DNA from 4 places in the Streptomyces sp. NPDC001678 genome. Region 1 is predicted to be linked to each of the others. Evidence: riboswitches for the same ligand, from Rfam matches in the RefSeq annotation. Region 1 holds a riboswitch; each other region holds the start of a gene.

What was found. Region 1 has a riboswitch for cobalamin ahead of metE (5-methyltetrahydropteroyltriglutamate--homocysteine S-methyltransferase). Riboswitches for the same ligand answer to the same signal wherever they lie in the genome.
Region 2: linked by a shared signal. The riboswitch ahead of ACFYZR_RS29720 (ribonucleoside-diphosphate reductase subunit alpha) and the one ahead of metE (5-methyltetrahydropteroyltriglutamate--homocysteine S-methyltransferase) in region 1 are both predicted to bind cobalamin.
Region 3: linked by a shared signal. The riboswitch ahead of ACFYZR_RS00325 (cobalamin biosynthesis protein) and the one ahead of metE (5-methyltetrahydropteroyltriglutamate--homocysteine S-methyltransferase) in region 1 are both predicted to bind cobalamin.
Region 4: linked by a shared signal. The riboswitch ahead of ACFYZR_RS17100 (HoxN/HupN/NixA family nickel/cobalt transporter) and the one ahead of metE (5-methyltetrahydropteroyltriglutamate--homocysteine S-methyltransferase) in region 1 are both predicted to bind cobalamin.

The regions. Positions count from the first base shown of each region.
Region 1 covers NZ_JBIAUP010000012.1:70,369-74,655, reverse strand. The annotation lists gene metE (5-methyltetrahydropteroyltriglutamate--homocysteine S-methyltransferase) at 19-2,361, opposite strand; cobalamin riboswitch at 2,522-2,669, opposite strand; cobalamin riboswitch at 2,993-3,079, shown strand; gene ACFYZR_RS24010 (CbtB-domain containing protein) at 3,142-3,381, shown strand; gene ACFYZR_RS24005 (CbtA family protein) at 3,401-4,159, shown strand.
Region 2 covers NZ_JBIAUP010000020.1:15,927-20,213, forward strand. The annotation lists gene ACFYZR_RS29710 (DUF3311 domain-containing protein) at 1-247, shown strand, start outside; gene mctP (monocarboxylate uptake permease MctP) at 244-1,875, shown strand; cobalamin riboswitch at 2,039-2,183, shown strand; gene ACFYZR_RS29720 (ribonucleoside-diphosphate reductase subunit alpha) at 2,341-4,287, shown strand, end outside.
Region 3 covers NZ_JBIAUP010000001.1:57,078-61,364, forward strand. The annotation lists gene ACFYZR_RS00315 (anion permease) at 1-1,087, shown strand, start outside; gene ACFYZR_RS00320 (hypothetical protein) at 1,114-1,344, shown strand; cobalamin riboswitch at 1,582-1,704, shown strand; gene ACFYZR_RS00325 (cobalamin biosynthesis protein) at 1,763-2,725, shown strand; gene ACFYZR_RS00330 (cobyric acid synthase) at 2,722-4,287, shown strand, end outside.
Region 4 covers NZ_JBIAUP010000007.1:117,612-121,898, forward strand. The annotation lists gene ACFYZR_RS17095 (NAD-dependent epimerase/dehydratase family protein) at 1-1,034, opposite strand, end outside; gene ACFYZR_RS17100 (HoxN/HupN/NixA family nickel/cobalt transporter) at 1,089-2,213, opposite strand; cobalamin riboswitch at 2,243-2,455, opposite strand; gene ACFYZR_RS17105 (APC family permease) at 2,605-4,209, shown strand; gene ACFYZR_RS17110 (YIP1 family protein) at 4,282-4,287, shown strand, end outside.

The DNA.
Region 1 (4,287 bases):
GGCACCCCGTCCCGCGCCTTACGAGGAAGAGGAAGAGGACGAGGAAGAGTCCGGGAGTTCCTCCCGCAGCGTGCGCGCCGCCTTCACCAGGTGTTCCAGCGAGGCGCGGACCTCGGGCCAGGCGCGGGTCTTCAGGCCGCAGTCGGGGTTGACCCACAGCCGTTCGGCGGGGATGGCCGCGAGGCCCCGGCGCAGCAGGGCGGCCGCCTCGTCGGTGCCGGGGACGCGGGGCGAGTGGATGTCGTAGACGCCGGGGCCCACCTCGCGGGGGTAGCCGGCGCCCGCGAGTTCGCCCGCGACCTGCATATGGGAGCGTGCCGCCTCCAGGCTGATGACGTCGGCGTCGAGGTCGTCGATGGCCTGGAGGATGTCGCCGAACTCGGCGTAGCACATGTGGGTGTGGATCTGGGTGTCCGGGCGGACGCCGCCGGTGGTCAGGCGGAAGGCCTCGGTGGCCCAGGACAGATAGCCGGGGCGGGCGGCGGCGCGCAGGGGGAGGGTCTCGCGGAGGGCGGGTTCGTCGACCTGGATCACGGCGGTGCCCGCCGCCTCCAGGTCGGCGACCTCGTCGCGCAGGGCGAGCGCGACCTGGCGGGCGGTCTCGGCGCGGGGCTGGTCGTCGCGGACGAAGGACCAGGCGAGCATGGTGACGGGGCCGGTGAGCATGCCCTTGACGGGGCGTGCGGTGAGGGACTGGGCGTGGGTCGTCCAGCGCACGGTCATCGGCTCGGGCCGGGAGACGTCGCCGGCCAGGACCGGCGGGCGGACGTAGCGGGTGCCGTAGGACTGGACCCAGCCGTGCCGGGTGGCGAGGTAGCCGGTGAGGCGTTCGGCGAAGTACTGGACCATGTCGTTGCGTTCGGCCTCGCCGTGGACCAGGACGTCCAGGCCGGTCTTCTCCTGGAAGGCGACGACCTCGCGGATCTCGGCCTCGATGCGCCGCTCGTAGGCGTCGGTGTCGATGCGCCCGGCGCGCAGGTCGGCGCGGGCGGTACGCAGTTCGGTGGTCTGGGGGAAGGAACCGATGGTGGTCGTGGGCAGCGGGGGCAGGCCCAGCCGGGCGCGCTGGGCGGCCGTCCGCTCGGCGTAGGGCAGGGAGCGGCGGGCGTCGTCGCCGGTGACGGCGGCGGTGCGGGCGCGGACGGCCGGGTCGTGGGTGAGGGCGGAGCCGGCGCGGGAGGCCAGGTCGGCGCGGTTGGCGGTGAGTTCGGCGGCGATCGCGGCGGTGCCGTGGCCGAGGCCGCGGGCGAGGGTGACGATCTCGGTGGTCTTCTGGCGGGCGAAGGCGAGCCAGCGGGCGATCCGCGGGTCGATGTCGTGTTCGGCGGTGGCGTCGAGGGGGACGTGGAGGAGGGAGCTGGAGGCGGCGACGTCCACGCGGTCGGCGAGGCCGAGGAGGGTGGCGAGGGTGGCCAGCGACGCCGTCAGGTCGTTGATCCAGATGTTGCGGCCGTCGACGACGCCCGCGACGAGCCGTTTGCCGGGCAGTCCGCCGACGGCGGCGAGGTCGTCGAGGTTGGCGGCGGCGGGGCCGGTGAAGTCGAGGGCGAGGCCGTCGACGGGGGCCTTGGCCAGTACGGGCAGGGCCTCGCCGAGCCGGTCGAAGTAGGAGGCGACCAGCAGCTTCGGGCGGTCCGTGCGGCCGCCGAGGTCGCGGTAGGCGCGGGCGGCCGCGGTCAGTTCGGCCGGGGTGCGGTCCTGGACGAGGGCGGGCTCGTCCAGCTGGACCCACTCGGCCCCGGCGGCGCGCAGCGCGGTGAGTACGTCGGCGTAGACGGGCAGCAGCCGGTCCAGGAGGGTGAGCGGGTCGAAGCCGGCCGGGGCGCCGGGGGCGGGCTTGGCGAGCAGGAGGTAGGTGACCGGCCCGACGAGGACGGGGCGGGCGGCGAGGCCGAGGGCCAGGGCCTCGGCGAGTTCGCCGAGCTGTTTGGCGGGGTCGGCGGTGAAGACGGTGTCGGGGCCGAGCTCCGGGACGAGGTAGTGGTAGTTGGTGTCGAACCACTTGGTCATCTCCAGGGGCGCCACGTCCTGGGTGCCGCGTGCCATGGCGAAGTAGCCGTCCAGGGGGTCGGCGGCGAAGGCGGCGCGGTGGCGGGCGGGGATCGCGCCGACCATGACGCTGGTGTCGAGGACGTGGTCGTAGTACGAGAAGTCACCGGTGGGGACCTCGTGGAGGCCGGCGGCGTCGAGATCGCGCCATGTGGCGGCGCGCAGTGCGGCGGCGGTCCGGCGCAGGGCGTCGGCGGTGACGGCGCCCTTCCAGTAGCCTTCGACGGCCTTCTTCAGTTCCCGGTCCCGCCCTTGGCGGGGGTAGCCGTACAGGGTGGCCCGGGCTGCCGCGGCTGCGGACTTGCTGGTCACGGAACTCTCCTTCGCGAGCTCGTCTTCACAGGATCCTGGAAGGGCCGCGAGGGGTCGCGCCGGTGCGGGCGAGCCGACGGGTGCTCGTCCGTGCGCGCCGACCCGCCCTCGGGGTCACCGGGATCTCCGCGCGCGGTGCGTTCGCGCGCGGGCAGCGGGCAGGTCTTCGGACTCGCGGGCGCGTCCACCCGAGGGCGGACACCTAGTGGCCGTCGCTTCCCGGGCCCTGTCGGGCCCAGTGCGTATGACGGCGGTCGTTCCCGCTCACCGCTGCGGGGCAGTCCCGGATTCCCACCGGGTTCCCTCTTGCGACGCGTCTGCCTGGCGGGCAGGGCGAACCGGCTGCGTGGCCAGCGTAGGCACAGAAGTCGCCCGCCGAACAGCCCTGTTCACATACCGGTCACACTCGGGTGGCGAAGGAGGCGGAGCGGTCGGGGAGGCGGAGCGGTCAAGGAGGCGGAGCGGTCGGGGAACGGTCGCTAAGCGGGCGCGGGCCCGGCGCAGGCCCCGTGCGGGTCCAGCGCACGCTCCAGGGCGTGCGCGCCGGTCGTACGCCGGTACGCGTCCCCCCGCCCCATGGCGCAATGTTGGCCTGAACGGTACGGTCGCGTGGACATGACGACGGGGTGACGGAAGCCGGTGGGAATCCGGCACGGTCGCGCCACTGTGAATCCGGCCGAGCGCTCGTGGCAGCGCGGTGACGCCCGGGGAGTCAGACCCGCCTCCCGTCGTCCAGGAACCCCTAGTTCTGGGACGCGTGTTTCCCCAGGAGGTTTGATCATGGCCTATTCCGCCGCTCCCGTGTCCGGCGCTCCCACGTCCGGCTCGTCCGCCCGGCCGGAGATCGCGCCGATATCCCTCAAGGCGATCGCCCCGTGGGCGGTCTTCTTCGGCCTTCTCATGCTGATCCTGCTGTACTTCGTCGGCGCCGAGCAGGGCGCCACCTCGCTGCTGTCCGGCGAGGGCGTCCACGAGTGGGTCCACGACGGACGCCACCTGCTCGGCTTCCCGTGCCACTGACCCCCGGGGAGTCCGACTCGTGAATACCGTCTCCGTACGGTCGCTGCTGGTGCGCGGCATGCTCGCCGGGCTGGCGGCGGGGTGCCTCGCGTTGCTCGTGGCCTATCTGCTCGGTGAGCCGTCCGTGGACAAGGCCATCGGCTTCGAGGAGGCCCACAGCCACGACGACCACGGTGTGGAGCTGGTCAGCCGCACCCTCCAGTCCACCGCCGGGCTGGCGACCGGCGTCCTGGTCTACGGCGTCGCGCTCGGCGGCATCGCGGCGCTGGCCTTCTGCGTGGCCCTGGGCCGCATCGGCCGGATCGGCCCGCGCGCCACGGCGGCCCTGCTCTCGCTGGGCGGGCTGCTGGTGGTCTATGTGGTGCCGTTCCTCAAGTACCCGGCCAATCCGCCGTCCGTCGGCGACCCCGACACCATCGGCAAGCGCACCGCACTGTACTTCCTGATGATCGTGCTCAGCGTCCTGCTGGGCGTCGCCGCGATCTTCCTGGGCCGTGCGCTGGTCCCCCGGCTGGGCGGCTGGTGGGCCGGCGTCGTAGCGGTGGCGGCGTTCGCCCTGATGGCGGGGGTGGCGTACGCCGTCCTGCCCGTGGTCGACGAGGTGCCCGCGGACTTCCCGGCCACCGTGCTGTGGCGGTTCCGCCTCGCGGCCCTGGCCATCCAGTGCGCCCTGTGGGCGGGCTTCGGGCTGCTCTTCGGGCACCTGGCGGAACGGCTGCTCGTCCACCGGGCCGGGCCCGACCGCTCGGCCCAGGGGGCGGCCGAACCCGTCTCCTGACCGATTCCGCTTCCCCGTCCTTCTCTCATCCCTCACCCGTCCCCGGCGTGCGGGGCGGCCACCCGGCCGCCCCGCACGTTTTTTCGACTCTGGACTTAGTAGGACGTCCAACTATATGTTCGGGTGCA
Region 2 (4,287 bases), on a different contig from region 1:
CAACCCGGTCTTGACCGTCCCGCTGATCGTCGCGGGAGTATGCCTCGCCATCCCCTTCGTGGCGATGCTCTGGGTGGACTCCTACGCCAGGCTCACCCCGGCCCTCATCGGCATCCCCTTCTTCTACTGGTACCAGATGCTCTGGGTGCTGGTGTCCACCCTCCTCACCGTCATCGCCTACGTCATCGTGCGTCGGCGTGAGGAGACGGCCCGGCGGGAGCGGCACACAGGAGGTGAGAAAGGGTGAAGGACGGTGTGAACGGCGTGGCACTCGCCGTCTTCCTCTTCTTCTTCGTCGTCGTCACGGTCATGGGCTTCCTCGCCGCCCGTTGGCGAAAGGCCGAGAATGCCGACAACCTCGACGAATGGGGCCTGGGCGGCCGGTCCTTCGGCACCTGGGTCACCTGGTTCCTGCTGGGCGGGGACCTCTACACCGCCTATACGTTCGTGGCGGTACCGGCGGCGATCTACGCGGCGGGCGCGGCCGGCTTCTTCGCCGTGCCGTACACGATCATCACCTACCCGCTGGTCTTCACCTTCCTGCCCCGCCTGTGGTCGGTGGCGCACCGGCACGGCTATGTGACGTCGTCGGACTTCGTCCGGGGCCGGTTCGGCTCCCGGGGCCTCTCCCTCGCCCTCGCGGTGACGGGGATCCTGGCCACGATGCCGTACATCGCGCTGCAACTGGTCGGCATCCAGGCGGTGCTCGACGTCATGGGCGTCGGCGGCGGCGAGAACGCCAACTGGTTCGTCAAGGACCTGCCGCTCCTCATCGCCTTCGGCGTGCTCGCGGCGTACACCTACTCCTCCGGGCTGCGCGCCCCCGCGCTGATCGCCTTCGTCAAGGACGCGCTGATCTACATCGTGATCATCGTGGCGATCATCTACATACCGATCAAACTGGGCGGCTTCGAGCACATCTTCAGCAAGGCCGGCGAAGCGTTCGCGACCGAGAATCCCGCGACCGGGAAACCCCGGGGTTCGCTGATACCGGGCGCGGAGACGCAGTGGGCGTACGCGACGCTGGCGCTCGGCTCGGCGATGGCGCTCTTCCTCTACCCGCACTCGGTGACGGCGGTCCTCTCCAGCAGGAGCCGCAATGTCATCCGCCGGAACACCACCATCCTTCCCCTCTACTCCCTGATGCTGGGCCTGCTGGCGATGCTCGGCTTCATGGCCATCGCCGCCGGGGTGAAGGTGAAGAACGGCCAGCTGGCGATCCCCCAGCTCTTCGAGGACATGTTCCCGGACTGGTTCACCGGGGTGGCCTTCGCCGCGATCGGCATCGGCGCGCTCGTCCCGGCGGCCATCATGTCGATCGCCGCCGCAAATCTCTTCACCCGCAACATCTACAAGGACTTCCTCAAACCGGACGCCTCCCCCGAACACGAGGCGAAGGTGTCCAAGCTCGCTTCCCTGCTGGTCAAGGTCGGCGCGCTCGTTTTCGTCCTCACCATGGACAAAACGGTCGCCATCAATTTCCAGCTGCTGGGCGGCATCTGGATCCTCCAGACCGTGCCCGCGCTCGTCGGCGGGCTCTTCACCCGCTGGCCCCACCGCTGGGCGCTGCTCGCGGGCTGGGCGGCCGGCATGGCGTACGGGACCTGGCGGGCCTACGCCACGCCGAGCGCCACCCAGGATCACTTCGGGAACACCAACCTCATCCCCCTCATCGGAGAAAAGGGATATATCGGGCTCACCGCCTTCCTTCTCAACGTGATCGTCGTCATCGTCGCCACCGTCGCCCTCAAGGCGCTGAAGGTGCCCGACGGCGAGGACCGGACCCGGCCCTCGGACTACACGGCCGACGCCGGTGACCCGGGCGTCCGCGCGGACCTCCCGCCGGCCACCGCAGGAGCCCCCGGCGGGCACTGACCCGCCGCCCCCGGAACCATCTCCCAGGGGTCCTCCGGAGGGCCGCCACATCCCCGTCCAGGGGGCGTGGCGGTCCTCTTCTCTTGCCCTGCCAGGGACGCCCGTTAGCACATTCCGCGACCGCTTCATGACGCGACGACACAACATGTGGGGGCGCGTGCGAGACCCGGCACTAGATGTATGCTCGTCTCCGCTGTCGTCGCAGGGGAATCCGGTGGAAATCCGGAACTGTCCCGCAACGGTGTATGTGTGCGCATATACCCAGCGCACCTGAAGTCCGACGACCTGCCGACAGCGCGCCCACCACCGAGCCTGCCCCGGCTCGGCCATGGGCGTTGAATTCGTCCGGGCCCCGCGGGTTGGGTCGATGGACGCCTACGAGGCATGCCCTGGTGCAAGTGGCATGCGCGTGCGCGCCCCTCGCTCTCCCGCCCGGCCCACCCAGCCGAGCGAGGGAGAGCCTCAGTGACCATCGCGCCCGCAGATCCGGTTTCAGCTCCGGTCTCAGCGAATGCGGAAGCGACCGGCGGCCCCGGGACCGCGCTCCTGCGCACCCTGACCGACCTCACCGCCGACCTTCCGGCCACCGACCCGGGCAAGGTCGCCGCCGCCGCGCTGCGCGGCCGCAGCGCCGCCGCGGACGACGCCGAGTTGCGCTCCCTCGCCACCGAGGCCGCCGCCGGCCTCATCGCCGAGGAGCCGGAGTACTCCAAGCTCGCCGCGCGCCTGCTCACCCTGGCCATCGCCGACGAGGCGGCCGGCCAGGGCGCCACCTCCTTCTCCGCCTCCGTCGAGGTCGGGCACCGCGAGGGGCTCATCGCCGACGACACGGCCGCCTTCGTGCGCACCCACGCCGCACGCCTGGACGCCCTCGTCGAGACCGCCCTCACGGACGGCGCGGACGACCGCTTCGGCTACTTCGGCCTGCGCACCCTGCACAGCCGCTACCTGCTGCGCCACCCGATCCACCGCGACGTGATCGAGACCCCGCAGCACTTCCTGCTGCGCGTCGCCTGCGGCCTCGCCGAGGACCACTCGGAGCGGGCCCTGGAGGACGTCGCGGAGCTGTACCGGCTGACGAGCACCCTCTCGTACCTGCCGTCCTCCCCGACGCTGTTCAACTCCGGCACCCGCCACCCGCAGATGTCGTCCTGCTACCTGCTGGACTCCCCGCTGGACGAGCTGGACTCCATCTACGACCGCTACCACCAGGTGGCGCGCCTGTCGAAGCACGCGGGCGGCATCGGCCTGTCGTACTCGCGCATCCGCTCGCGCGGCTCGCTGATCCGGGGCACCAACGGTCACTCCAACGGCATCGTGCCGTTCCTGCGCACCCTCGACGCCTCCGTCGCCGCCGTCAACCAGGGCGGCCGGCGCAAGGGCGCGGCCTGTGTCTACCTGGAGACCTGGCACGCCGACATCGAGGAGTTCCTGGAGCTCCGCGACAACACCGGTGAGGAGGCCCGCCGCACCCACAACCTCAACATCGCGCACTGGATCCCGGACGAGTTCATGCGCCGCGTCGAGACGGACGCGGACTGGTCGCTCTTCTCCCCCGCCGACACCCCGGACCTGGTCGACCTCTACGGCGACGAGTTCGACGCCGCCTACCGCGCCTACGAGGCCGCGGGCAAGGCCGTCAAGACCATCCCGGCGCGGGTGCTCTACGCCCGGATGATGCGCACCCTCGCGCAGACCGGCAACGGCTGGATGACCTTCAAGGACGCCGCCAACCGCACGGCCAACCAGACGGCCGAGAAGGGCGCGGTCGTCCACTCCTCGAACCTCTGCACCGAGATCCTCGAGGTCACCAACGACGGCGAGACCGCGGTCTGCAACCTGGGCTCGGTCAACCTCGCGCAGCACCTCGGCGCCGACGGCGAGATGGACTGGGAGAAGCTCGACCGTACGGTCCGTACGGCCGTCACCTTCCTCGACCGCGTCGTGGACATCAACTTCTACCCGACCGAGCAGGCCGGCAGCTCCAACAGCCGCTGGCGCCCGGTGGGCCTGGGCCTGATGGGTCTGCAGGACGTCTTCTTCCGCCTGCGCATGCCCTTCGACTCCCCCGAGGCGAAGGCCCTGTCCACCAAGATCTCCGAGCGGATCATGCTCGCGGCGTACGAGGCCTCCGCGGACCTCGCCGAGCGCCACGGCCCCCACCCGGCCTGGGCCGCGACCCGCACCGCCCGCGGTGTGCTCCACCCGGACCACTACCCCAACGCCGTCGCCGCGTGGGAGGACCGCTGGGAGGCGCTGCGCGCCCGCATCGGCCAGGTCGGCATGCGCAACTCGCTGCTGCTCGCCATCGCCCCGACGGCGACCATCGCCTCCATCGCCGGCGTCTACGAGTGCATCGAGCCGCAGGTCTCCAACCTGTTCAAGCGCGAGACGCTCTCGGGTGAGTTCCTC
Region 3 (4,287 bases), on a different contig from region 1:
CCTGTCCGTCGAGGTCGCGAAGACGATCTCCGGAGGCATCATCGATGAGAGTGCCGGCATCAGACCAGAGGTGATCTTCGCCGGGCTGGTCGGCGCGATCGTCTGGAATCTCCTGACCTGGCTGGCGGGCCTGCCCTCCAGCTCCTCGCACGCCCTCTTCGGCGGTCTGATCGGCGCCACCGTCGCGTCCGTCGGCTTCGACGCGGTCAACGCCGACAAGGTCGTCATGAAGGTCCTCATCCCCGCGGTCGCCGCCCCGATCGTGGCGGGCATCGCCGCCTGGGCCGCCACCCGCCTGACGTTCCGCCTGACCAAGGGCCGCGACGAGCAGGAGACCGCGAAGGGCTACCGCGCCGGCCAGATCGCCTCGGCCGCCCTGGTCTCCCTCGCCCACGGCACCAACGACGCCCAGAAGACCATGGGTGTCATCACCCTGGCCCTGGTCACCGGCGGCGTCGTCGCCCCGCACTCCGACCCGCCGCTGTGGGTCGTCGTCTCCGCGGGCCTGGCCATCGCGCTCGGTACGTACCTGGGCGGCTGGCGCATCATCCAGACGCTCGGCAAGGGTCTCGCCGACATCAAGCCGGCGCAGGGCTTCGCCGCCCAGACCGGTGCCGCGACCGTGATCCTCGCCTCCTCGCACATCGGCTTCGCGCTCTCCACCACCCAGGTCTGCTCCGGCTCGATCATGGGCTCCGGCCTGGGCCGCAAGGGCGGCGTGGTGCGCTGGTCGACCGCTGGCCGCATGGTCGCCGCGTGGGGCCTGACCCTCCCGGCCGCGGGCCTCGTCGCCGCCGGCGCCGCGCTCCTGGCCGACCAGGGCGACTGGGGCATCGCCGCCGTCGCCGTCCTGGGCCTCGGGGTCTCCGGCGCCATCTGGGCGGCCTCGCGCCGCAAGCCGGTCACCCACGACAACGTCAACGACCCGGGCACGCCGCAGGGCCTCCCCGAGGAGCCCGTCGGTGTCGTCACGGCCGCCCTTCAGGCCGTGGCCCCGCCGCCCGCCGGCTCCCTGACCCCGGCCGCCGCCCAGGTCACCCCGGCACCCGCCACCCCGGCCGCCCCCGCCGCCGCGACGACCGGCTGACGCCGGGCAACGGAGGAAGAACCACCATGCACATCGACTGGGCAGCTCTCGGCCAGGTCTTCGGCGTGAGCCTCGTGGTCACCGTCGGCCTCGTGGGCGTCTTCACGCTCGGCATCCTCGGCACGTCCCGCAAGCCGGAGGCCGCGGGCGCCACTTCCGCGACCGGCTCGCCTCTTCTGACCCGCACCGGCGCGTACGCGTGCTTCGCGCTGTGCGCGGCGGCGGTGGGCTACGGGATCTATCTGATCGTCGCCTGACGGGCACACCGCGTGCGTTCGCGGAGGGGCGGGACCGGGTTCTCCGGTCCCGCCCCTCCGTCGTCTCCCGCCCGCCCCTCCGTCGTCGGCGCGCGCTGCCGGGCGTCCGGGCCGTGGGCGAGAGAGCGGCGCATATGTCTTGAGGTCGGCCCGACGGCGCCAGTAGGAGCGCAGGTCAGGGCGAGTTGACGCCCCTTCCCGCCCCATGGTGGACTTCCGGAGCCAAACGGCGACAGCAGAGGAAGCCGGTGCGAATCCGGCGCGGTCCCGCCACTGTCACCGGGGAGTGTCCCCCCAACCGATGGCCACGGCGCGAGCCGGAAGGCCGGGGGCGGCGCGGATCCGGGAGCCAGGAGACTCTGGTCGCCGGTCGACGTCGAGCCAGGGCGCGGACCCTGAGTGAGGACACCGCTTCGCCATGCCCGGCAGCGATCGCTTTTCCTTCGCGTACGGCGCCGCCCTGGGCTTCGCCTGCGACCAGCTCCTCGGCGACCCCCGCCGCGGTCACCCCGTGGCCGCGTTCGGGCGGGCCGCGCAGGCCGTCGAGCGGCGGCTGTGGCGCGACCACCGGGGCTACGGCACCCTCCACACCTTGGTCTGCGCCGGTGGCGCGGTCGCCGGGGCCGGGCTGCTGGCCCGTGCCGCGCGACGTCACCGCGCGGCCGACATCGCGCTGACCGCCGCCGTCACGTGGTCCGTCCTGGGCGGCACGTCCCTGGGCCGGGAGGCCCGGGCCATCGGCGGGGCGCTGGCCGCCGGGGACCTGGAGGTCGCCCGGGAGCGGCTGCCGCACCTGTGCGGCCGCGACCCGCAGGCGCTGGACGCGCAGCAGATCGCCCGGGCCGTGGTGGAGTCCGTCGCCGAGAACACCTCCGACGCCGTCGTGGGCGCCCTCGTCTGGGGCGCCCTGGGGGGCGTGCCCGGGCTCGTGGGCTTCCGGGCGGTCAACACCCTCGACGCCATGGTGGGTCACAAGTCGCCCAGGCTCCGGCGGTTCGGCTGGGCGTCGGCCCGGCTCGACGACGTCGTCGGCTGGCCGGGCGCCCGGCTGACCGCCGCGCTCACGGTCCTCGCCGGGCCCGATCCGCGCGGCGCCCTGCGCGTGGCCCGGCGCGACGCCTCCCGCCACCCCAGCCCCAACGCCGGGCCGGTCGAGGCCGCCTTCGCCGGGGCCCTGGGCGTCCGCCTGGGCGGCACCCTCGCCTACGCCGGGCGCGTCGAGCACCGCCCCGTACTGGGCGGGGAGAACCGTCCCGTGCGGACGGCCGACATCGAGCGCGCGGTCCGGCTCTCGCGCCGGGTGTCGCTGCTGGCCCTGGGGACGGCGGTTGCGGTTCGTACGGTGGGCAGCCTGTTCAGGAAGGCGGGGAGGAATCGGTGACAGTCTCGGTGACAGCCGACAGGAGCGGGCGTACGGGCCCGCCGGGCGGGGGCCTGCTGGTGGCCGGGACCACCTCGGACGCGGGCAAGAGCGTGGTCACGGCCGGGATCTGCCGCTGGCTGGTCCGCAAGGGCGTCAAGGTCGCGCCGTTCAAGGCGCAGAACATGTCCCTCAACTCCTTCGTGACGCGCGACGGCGCGGAGATAGGGCGCGCGCAGGCCATGCAGGCCGCCGCCGCCCGCGTCGAGCCGAGCGCCCTCATGAACCCGGTGCTGCTCAAGCCCGGCAGCGACCGCAGCAGCCAGGTCGTCCTCATGGGCAAGCCGGTGGGCGAGCTCAGCGCCCGCGGCTACCACGCGGGCCGCCAGGAGCAGCTGTTCGGCACGGTGACGGAGTGCCTGGCCGAGCTGCGGCGCACCCACGACGCCGTGATCTGCGAGGGGGCCGGCAGCCCAGCCGAGATCAACCTGCGCCGCTCCGACATCGTCAACATGGGCATCGCCCGGGCCGCGCGCCTGCCCGTGGTCGTGGTCGGCGACATCGACCGGGGCGGTGTCTTCGCCTCCTTCTTCGGTACGACAGCGCTGCTCTCCCCCGAGGACCAGGAGCTGATAGCGGGTTACGTGGTCAACAAGTTCCGGGGCGACGTGAGTCTGCTGGAGCCGGGGCTGGAGATGCTGCGCGACCTGACGGGCCGGCGGACGTTCGGCGTGCTGCCGTTCGCCCACGGCCTGGGCATCGACGAGGAGGACGGCCTGCGCGTGTCCCTGCGCGGCGCGGTCCGCGAGTCCGTGGTCGCCCCGCCGCACGGCGCGGACGTCCTGCGGGTCGCCGTGTGCGCGGTGCCGCTGATGTCGAACTTCACGGACGTCGACGCGCTGGCGGCCGAACCGGGCGTCGTCGTGCGGTTCGTGGACCGCCCCGAGGAGCTCGCCGACGCCGACCTGGTCGTCGTACCGGGCACGCGCGGCACGGTACGGGCGCTCGCGTGGCTGCGCGAACGCGGGCTCGCCGACGCGCTCGTACGGCGGGCGGCGGAGGGCCGCCCGGTGCTGGGCATCTGCGGCGGCTTCCAGCTGCTGGGCGAGCGGATCGACGACGAGGTCGAGTCGAAGGCCGGCACGGTCGAGGGCCTGGGCCTGCTGCCGGTGCGCGTGCGGTTCGCGGTCGGGAAGACCCTGGCCCGCCCGGTCGGCGAGGCCCTGGGCGAGCACGTCGAGGGGTACGAGATCCACCACGGCGTCGCCGAGGTGCTGGGCGGGGCCGAGGCGTTCATCTCTGATGACAAAGGACACAGCCTGGACGGCTGCCGGGTGGGCGCGGTGTGGGGCACGCACTGGCACGGCTCGCTGGAGAGCGACGGCTTCCGCCGGGCGTTCCTGCGCGAGGTCGCGAAGGCGGCCGGACGGGCGTTCGTCCCCGCCCCCGACACGTCGTTCGCCGCGCTGCGGGAGGAACAGCTCGACCGGCTCGGCGATCTGATCGAGGAGCACGCGGACACGGACGCGCTGCTGCGCCTGATCGAGGACGGGGTGCCGGGCGGACTGCCGTTCATACCGCCC
Region 4 (4,287 bases), on a different contig from region 1:
GCCCGCGCGAACTCCGCCATCCCCTCGGCGAAGCCGACCTCCGGCCGCCAGCCCAGCTCTTCCCGCAGCCGCCGCGAATCGGCCGTGATGTGCCGGACGTCCCCGAGCCGGTACTCCCCCGTCACCACCGGGCGCGGGCCGCCGTACGCGGCCGACAGGGCCAGCGCCATGTCGGCGATCGTCCTCGGCTCGCCGCTGCCGCAGTTGTACGGGCGTGCCAGGCCCGGCTCGCGGCCCGCGAGCGCCTCCAGGGCGAGGACGTTCGCGGCGGCGACGTCCCGGACGTGGACGAAGTCCCGGCGCTGGCCGCCGTCCTCGAAGACGCGCGGCGCCTCGCCCCGGGCGAGGGAGGAGCGGTAGAAGGAGGCGACGCCCGCGTAGGGAGTGTCGCGGGGCATCCCGGGACCGTAGACGTTGTGGTAGCGCAGCGCCACGGCCGTGCCGTCGGTGGCCCGGGCCCAGGCCGCGGCCAGGTGTTCCTGGGCGAGCTTGGTCGTGGCGTAGACGTTCCGGGGGTCGGCGGGGGCCTCTTCGCCGACCAGGCCGGGGACCAGTTCCCGGGCGCAGTCGGGGCAGCGGGGCTCGAAGCGGCCCGCCGCCAGGTCAGCCGCCGCCCGGGGGCCCGGCCGCACCCGGCCGTGCGCGGGGCAGTCGTACCGCCCCTCGCCGTAGACGACCATCGAGCCGGCCAGCACCAGCCCCCGCACCCCGGCCTCCGCCATGGCGGCGAGCAGGACCGCCGTACCGAGGTCGTTGCAGCCCACGTAGGCGGGGGCGTCGGCGAAGTCCTTGCCGAGGCCGACCATGGCGGCCTGGTGGCAGACGGCGTCGACGCCGCGCAGCGACCGGGCCACCGCGGCCCGGTCGCGCACGTCGGCCTCGTACCACTCGACGCCGTGGGGCCGGGGCGGGGCGGTGGGGTGGGCGGCGGGCAGCAGGGCGTCGAGGACGACGGCTTCATGGCCCCGGGCGGTCAGGGCCCGGACGATGTGCGAGCCGATGAAGCCCGCGCCTCCGGTGACAAGTACGCGCATGCCGCCGACGTTAGGGCCGGCGGCACCCGGAAGGCCCCTGCGCGCCGCCGTTCGTCACCGGTCCGTAAGGGCTCCGGCGGCGGTCGTCCGGGCCGCCCAGCGCTGTTCGACCTTGGCGAAGCGCCAGTAGCCGAGGGCGGCGGCCCAGACCACCACGAACAGCCCGACGATGACGAAACCGACGTTGTCGAGGTTCAGCCCCGCGATCCAGCCGGTCACCGCGTCGTCCAGATCGAGTTTCTCGTGGAGCACGCCCACCAGCTCGATGGTGCCGATGAGGAAGGCGACGGCGATGGACAGCCCGGTGATGGTGAGGTTGTAGTAGACCTTTCTGACGGGGTTGGAGAACGCCCACTGGTAGGCGAAGTTCATGAACGTGCCGTCGAGCGTGTCGAACAGGCTCATGCCGGCGGCGAACAGCAGCGGCAGGCACATGATCGCGTACCAGGGCAGCCCGGCGGCGGCGCCGCTGCCCGCCATGACCATCAGGGTGACCTCGGTGGCGGTGTCGAAGCCCAGGCCGAAGAGGAAGCCCAGCGGGTACATCTGGCCGGGGCGGGTGATGGAGCGGGTGAAACGGCCGAGGAGGCGGTTCATGAAGCCGCGCGAGTCGAGCTGCTTCTCCAGTTCGGCCTCGTCGTAGCGGCCCTCGCGCATGGCGCGGAAGACCCTCATGATGCCGGCGAGGGCGACGAGGTTGAGGAGGGCGATGAGGTAGAGGAAGCCGCCGGAGACCGAGGTGCCGACGACACCGAGGGTCTGATGAGTGGTGGAGTCCTCGTTCATCAGCGTCCCGGCCAGCCGGGTGCCCCCGCTGACCAGCAGGGTCAGCAGGACGACGACGCTGGAGTGGCCGAGGGCGAACCAGAAGCCGACGGAGACCGGGCGTTTGCCGTCCGCCATCAGCTTGCGGGTGGTGTTGTCGATGGCGGCGATGTGGTCGGCGTCGAAGGCGTGCCGCATGCCGAGGGTGTAGGCGGTGACGCCGAGGCCGACGCCGAAGGCCTTGGAGCCGACGGTGTAGTGGTTCGGCACGACCAGCAGGAAGAGCACGCCGAAGGCGACGACGTGGAGGGCGACGACGACGGCCAGCAGGCCGGCGGTCCGCAGGGTGTCCTCACGGCGCCAGCGGAAGGCGGGCGCGGACGGTTCGGTGGACGGGTCAGTGGATATGGACATCTTGGGGTGAACGCTCCAGCACCTCGTGGATCATTTCGAGATGCCGTGGCCGGTCTCCTGGCTTACGGGTGACTGGCGTTACCGCCCCGCCTTCCCGGCAGCCGGACGCTGCCAGTGGCTCCGCGCGCCGGGGCGCGCGGAAGAGGACGGTCACTCCCCGATCACAGTGGCGAGGGCCGCTCCGGAATCGGCCCACGAGGGCCTCACCGGTCTTCCCGAACACCACGGCCGGGCAACCATAACGTCCCGGCCGGGCTCCGGGGCGAGAATGTGGCACTTGCCATCTCCTCGCAGCAAGGTCCGACACTTCGCAGGTGATGGACGTGCCGGGCGGCCCGGTGTACGAGTGCAGGAACACCTCGACGGACGGACGCGAGAGGGCTGAGCGCCAATGGCGGGCACGGCAGGGGACATCGAGCGGGGGCCCGGGCGACCGGAGCCCGAGGTGCCGGAAGAGCGGGCGGCGTTCGTCCGCCGTATCGGGCTGTTCCAGGCCACCGCCATCAACATGAGCCAGATGTGCGGCATAGGACCGTTCGTCACCATTCCCTTGATGGTGGCCTCCTTCGGCGGGCCGCAGGCGGTCATCGGCTTCGTCGCCGGGGCGCTGCTGGCCCTGGCCGACGGGCTGGTGTGGGCCGAGCTGGGCGCGGCGATGCCCGGCGCGGGCGGCAGCTACGTCTATCTGCGGCAGGCGTTCCAGTACCGCACCGGCAGACTGGTGCCGTTCCTGTTCGTGTGGACGGCGATGCTCTTCATCCCGCTGGCCATGGCCACGGGTGTGATCGGCTTCGTCCAGTACCTGGGCTACCTCTGGCCGGGCATGACACAGACCCAGGGCGATCTGACGGGCCTGGCGTTCGTCGTGGTGGTCGTCGGGCTGCTGTGGCGGCGGGTGGAGAGCATCGCGCGGATCACGGCCGTGCTGTGGGGCGTGATGATCGTCTCCGTCGTCCTGGTCATCGTCGCCGCGTTCACCCACTTCAGCCCGGACCTGGCCTTCACCTACCCGGCGGGCGCCTTCGACCTCACGACCGGTCAGTTCTGGCTGGGCTTCGCGGCGGGCCTGACCATCGGCATCTACGACTACGGGGGCTACAGCACCGTCGCCTACATGGGCGCCGAGATCAAGGACCCCGGGCGGGTCATGCCACGGTCCATCATCTACTCGATCCTCGGCATCATGGCCATCTACCTGCTGCTCCAGATCGGCACCCTGGGCGTCGTCGACTGGCGGCAGATGCTGGACCCGGACTCCACGGCCGGGTCCTCCGTGGCCTCGGCGGTCCTGGAGCAGACGTGGGGCAAGGGCGCGGCGGACGTCGTCACCGTGCTGATCCTCGTCACGGCCTTCGCGTCGGTCTTCACCGGACTGCTGGGCGGCTCGCGCATCCCCGTGGACGCCGCGCGGGAGAACGTCTTCTTCCGCCGCTTCGGCGCCCTCCACCCACGGCTGCGCTTCCCGGTGCTGCCCCTGACGACGATGGGACTGATCTCGGCGATCGGCTTTCTGATCGGCCGTCACACCGACCTGGCGACGATCATCCAGTTGCTGATGGCGGTCATGGTGATCCTCCAGGCGCTGTCGCAGGTGCTGGCCGTGACCGTGCTGCGGCGCCGGCAGCCGGGGCTGCCGCGCCCGTACCGGATGTGGCTCTATCCGCTGCCGAGCCTGGTGGCGCTGGCGGGCTGGCTGGTGATCTACGGCTTCGCCGACCGGAACTCCCCCGGCCGCCATCCCATCGAGTGGTCGCTGGCCTGGGTGGGCGCCGGGTGCGTGGCCTTCGTGCTGTGGGCGGCGCGGGAGAAGGTGTGGCCGTTCGGGCCACGGGAGATCAGCGAGGACTACCTGCCCGCAGCGACCTTGGCGCCCGGGCTCGGCGAGCCCGTGACGGCCGTCCCCGACAGGCCCGCGGCCGACGCGGGGGACGACGATCCCGACCCCGGTACGGACCCGGGTACGGGCCCCGGCGGCGTGGCGCCCACGCCCGCCTGACGGTACGTCCGCTCCACCGGCCGGGCCGCCCGGACTCCTGCGGTCCGGCCGAACGGTGATAAAACGGCACCCATGCCT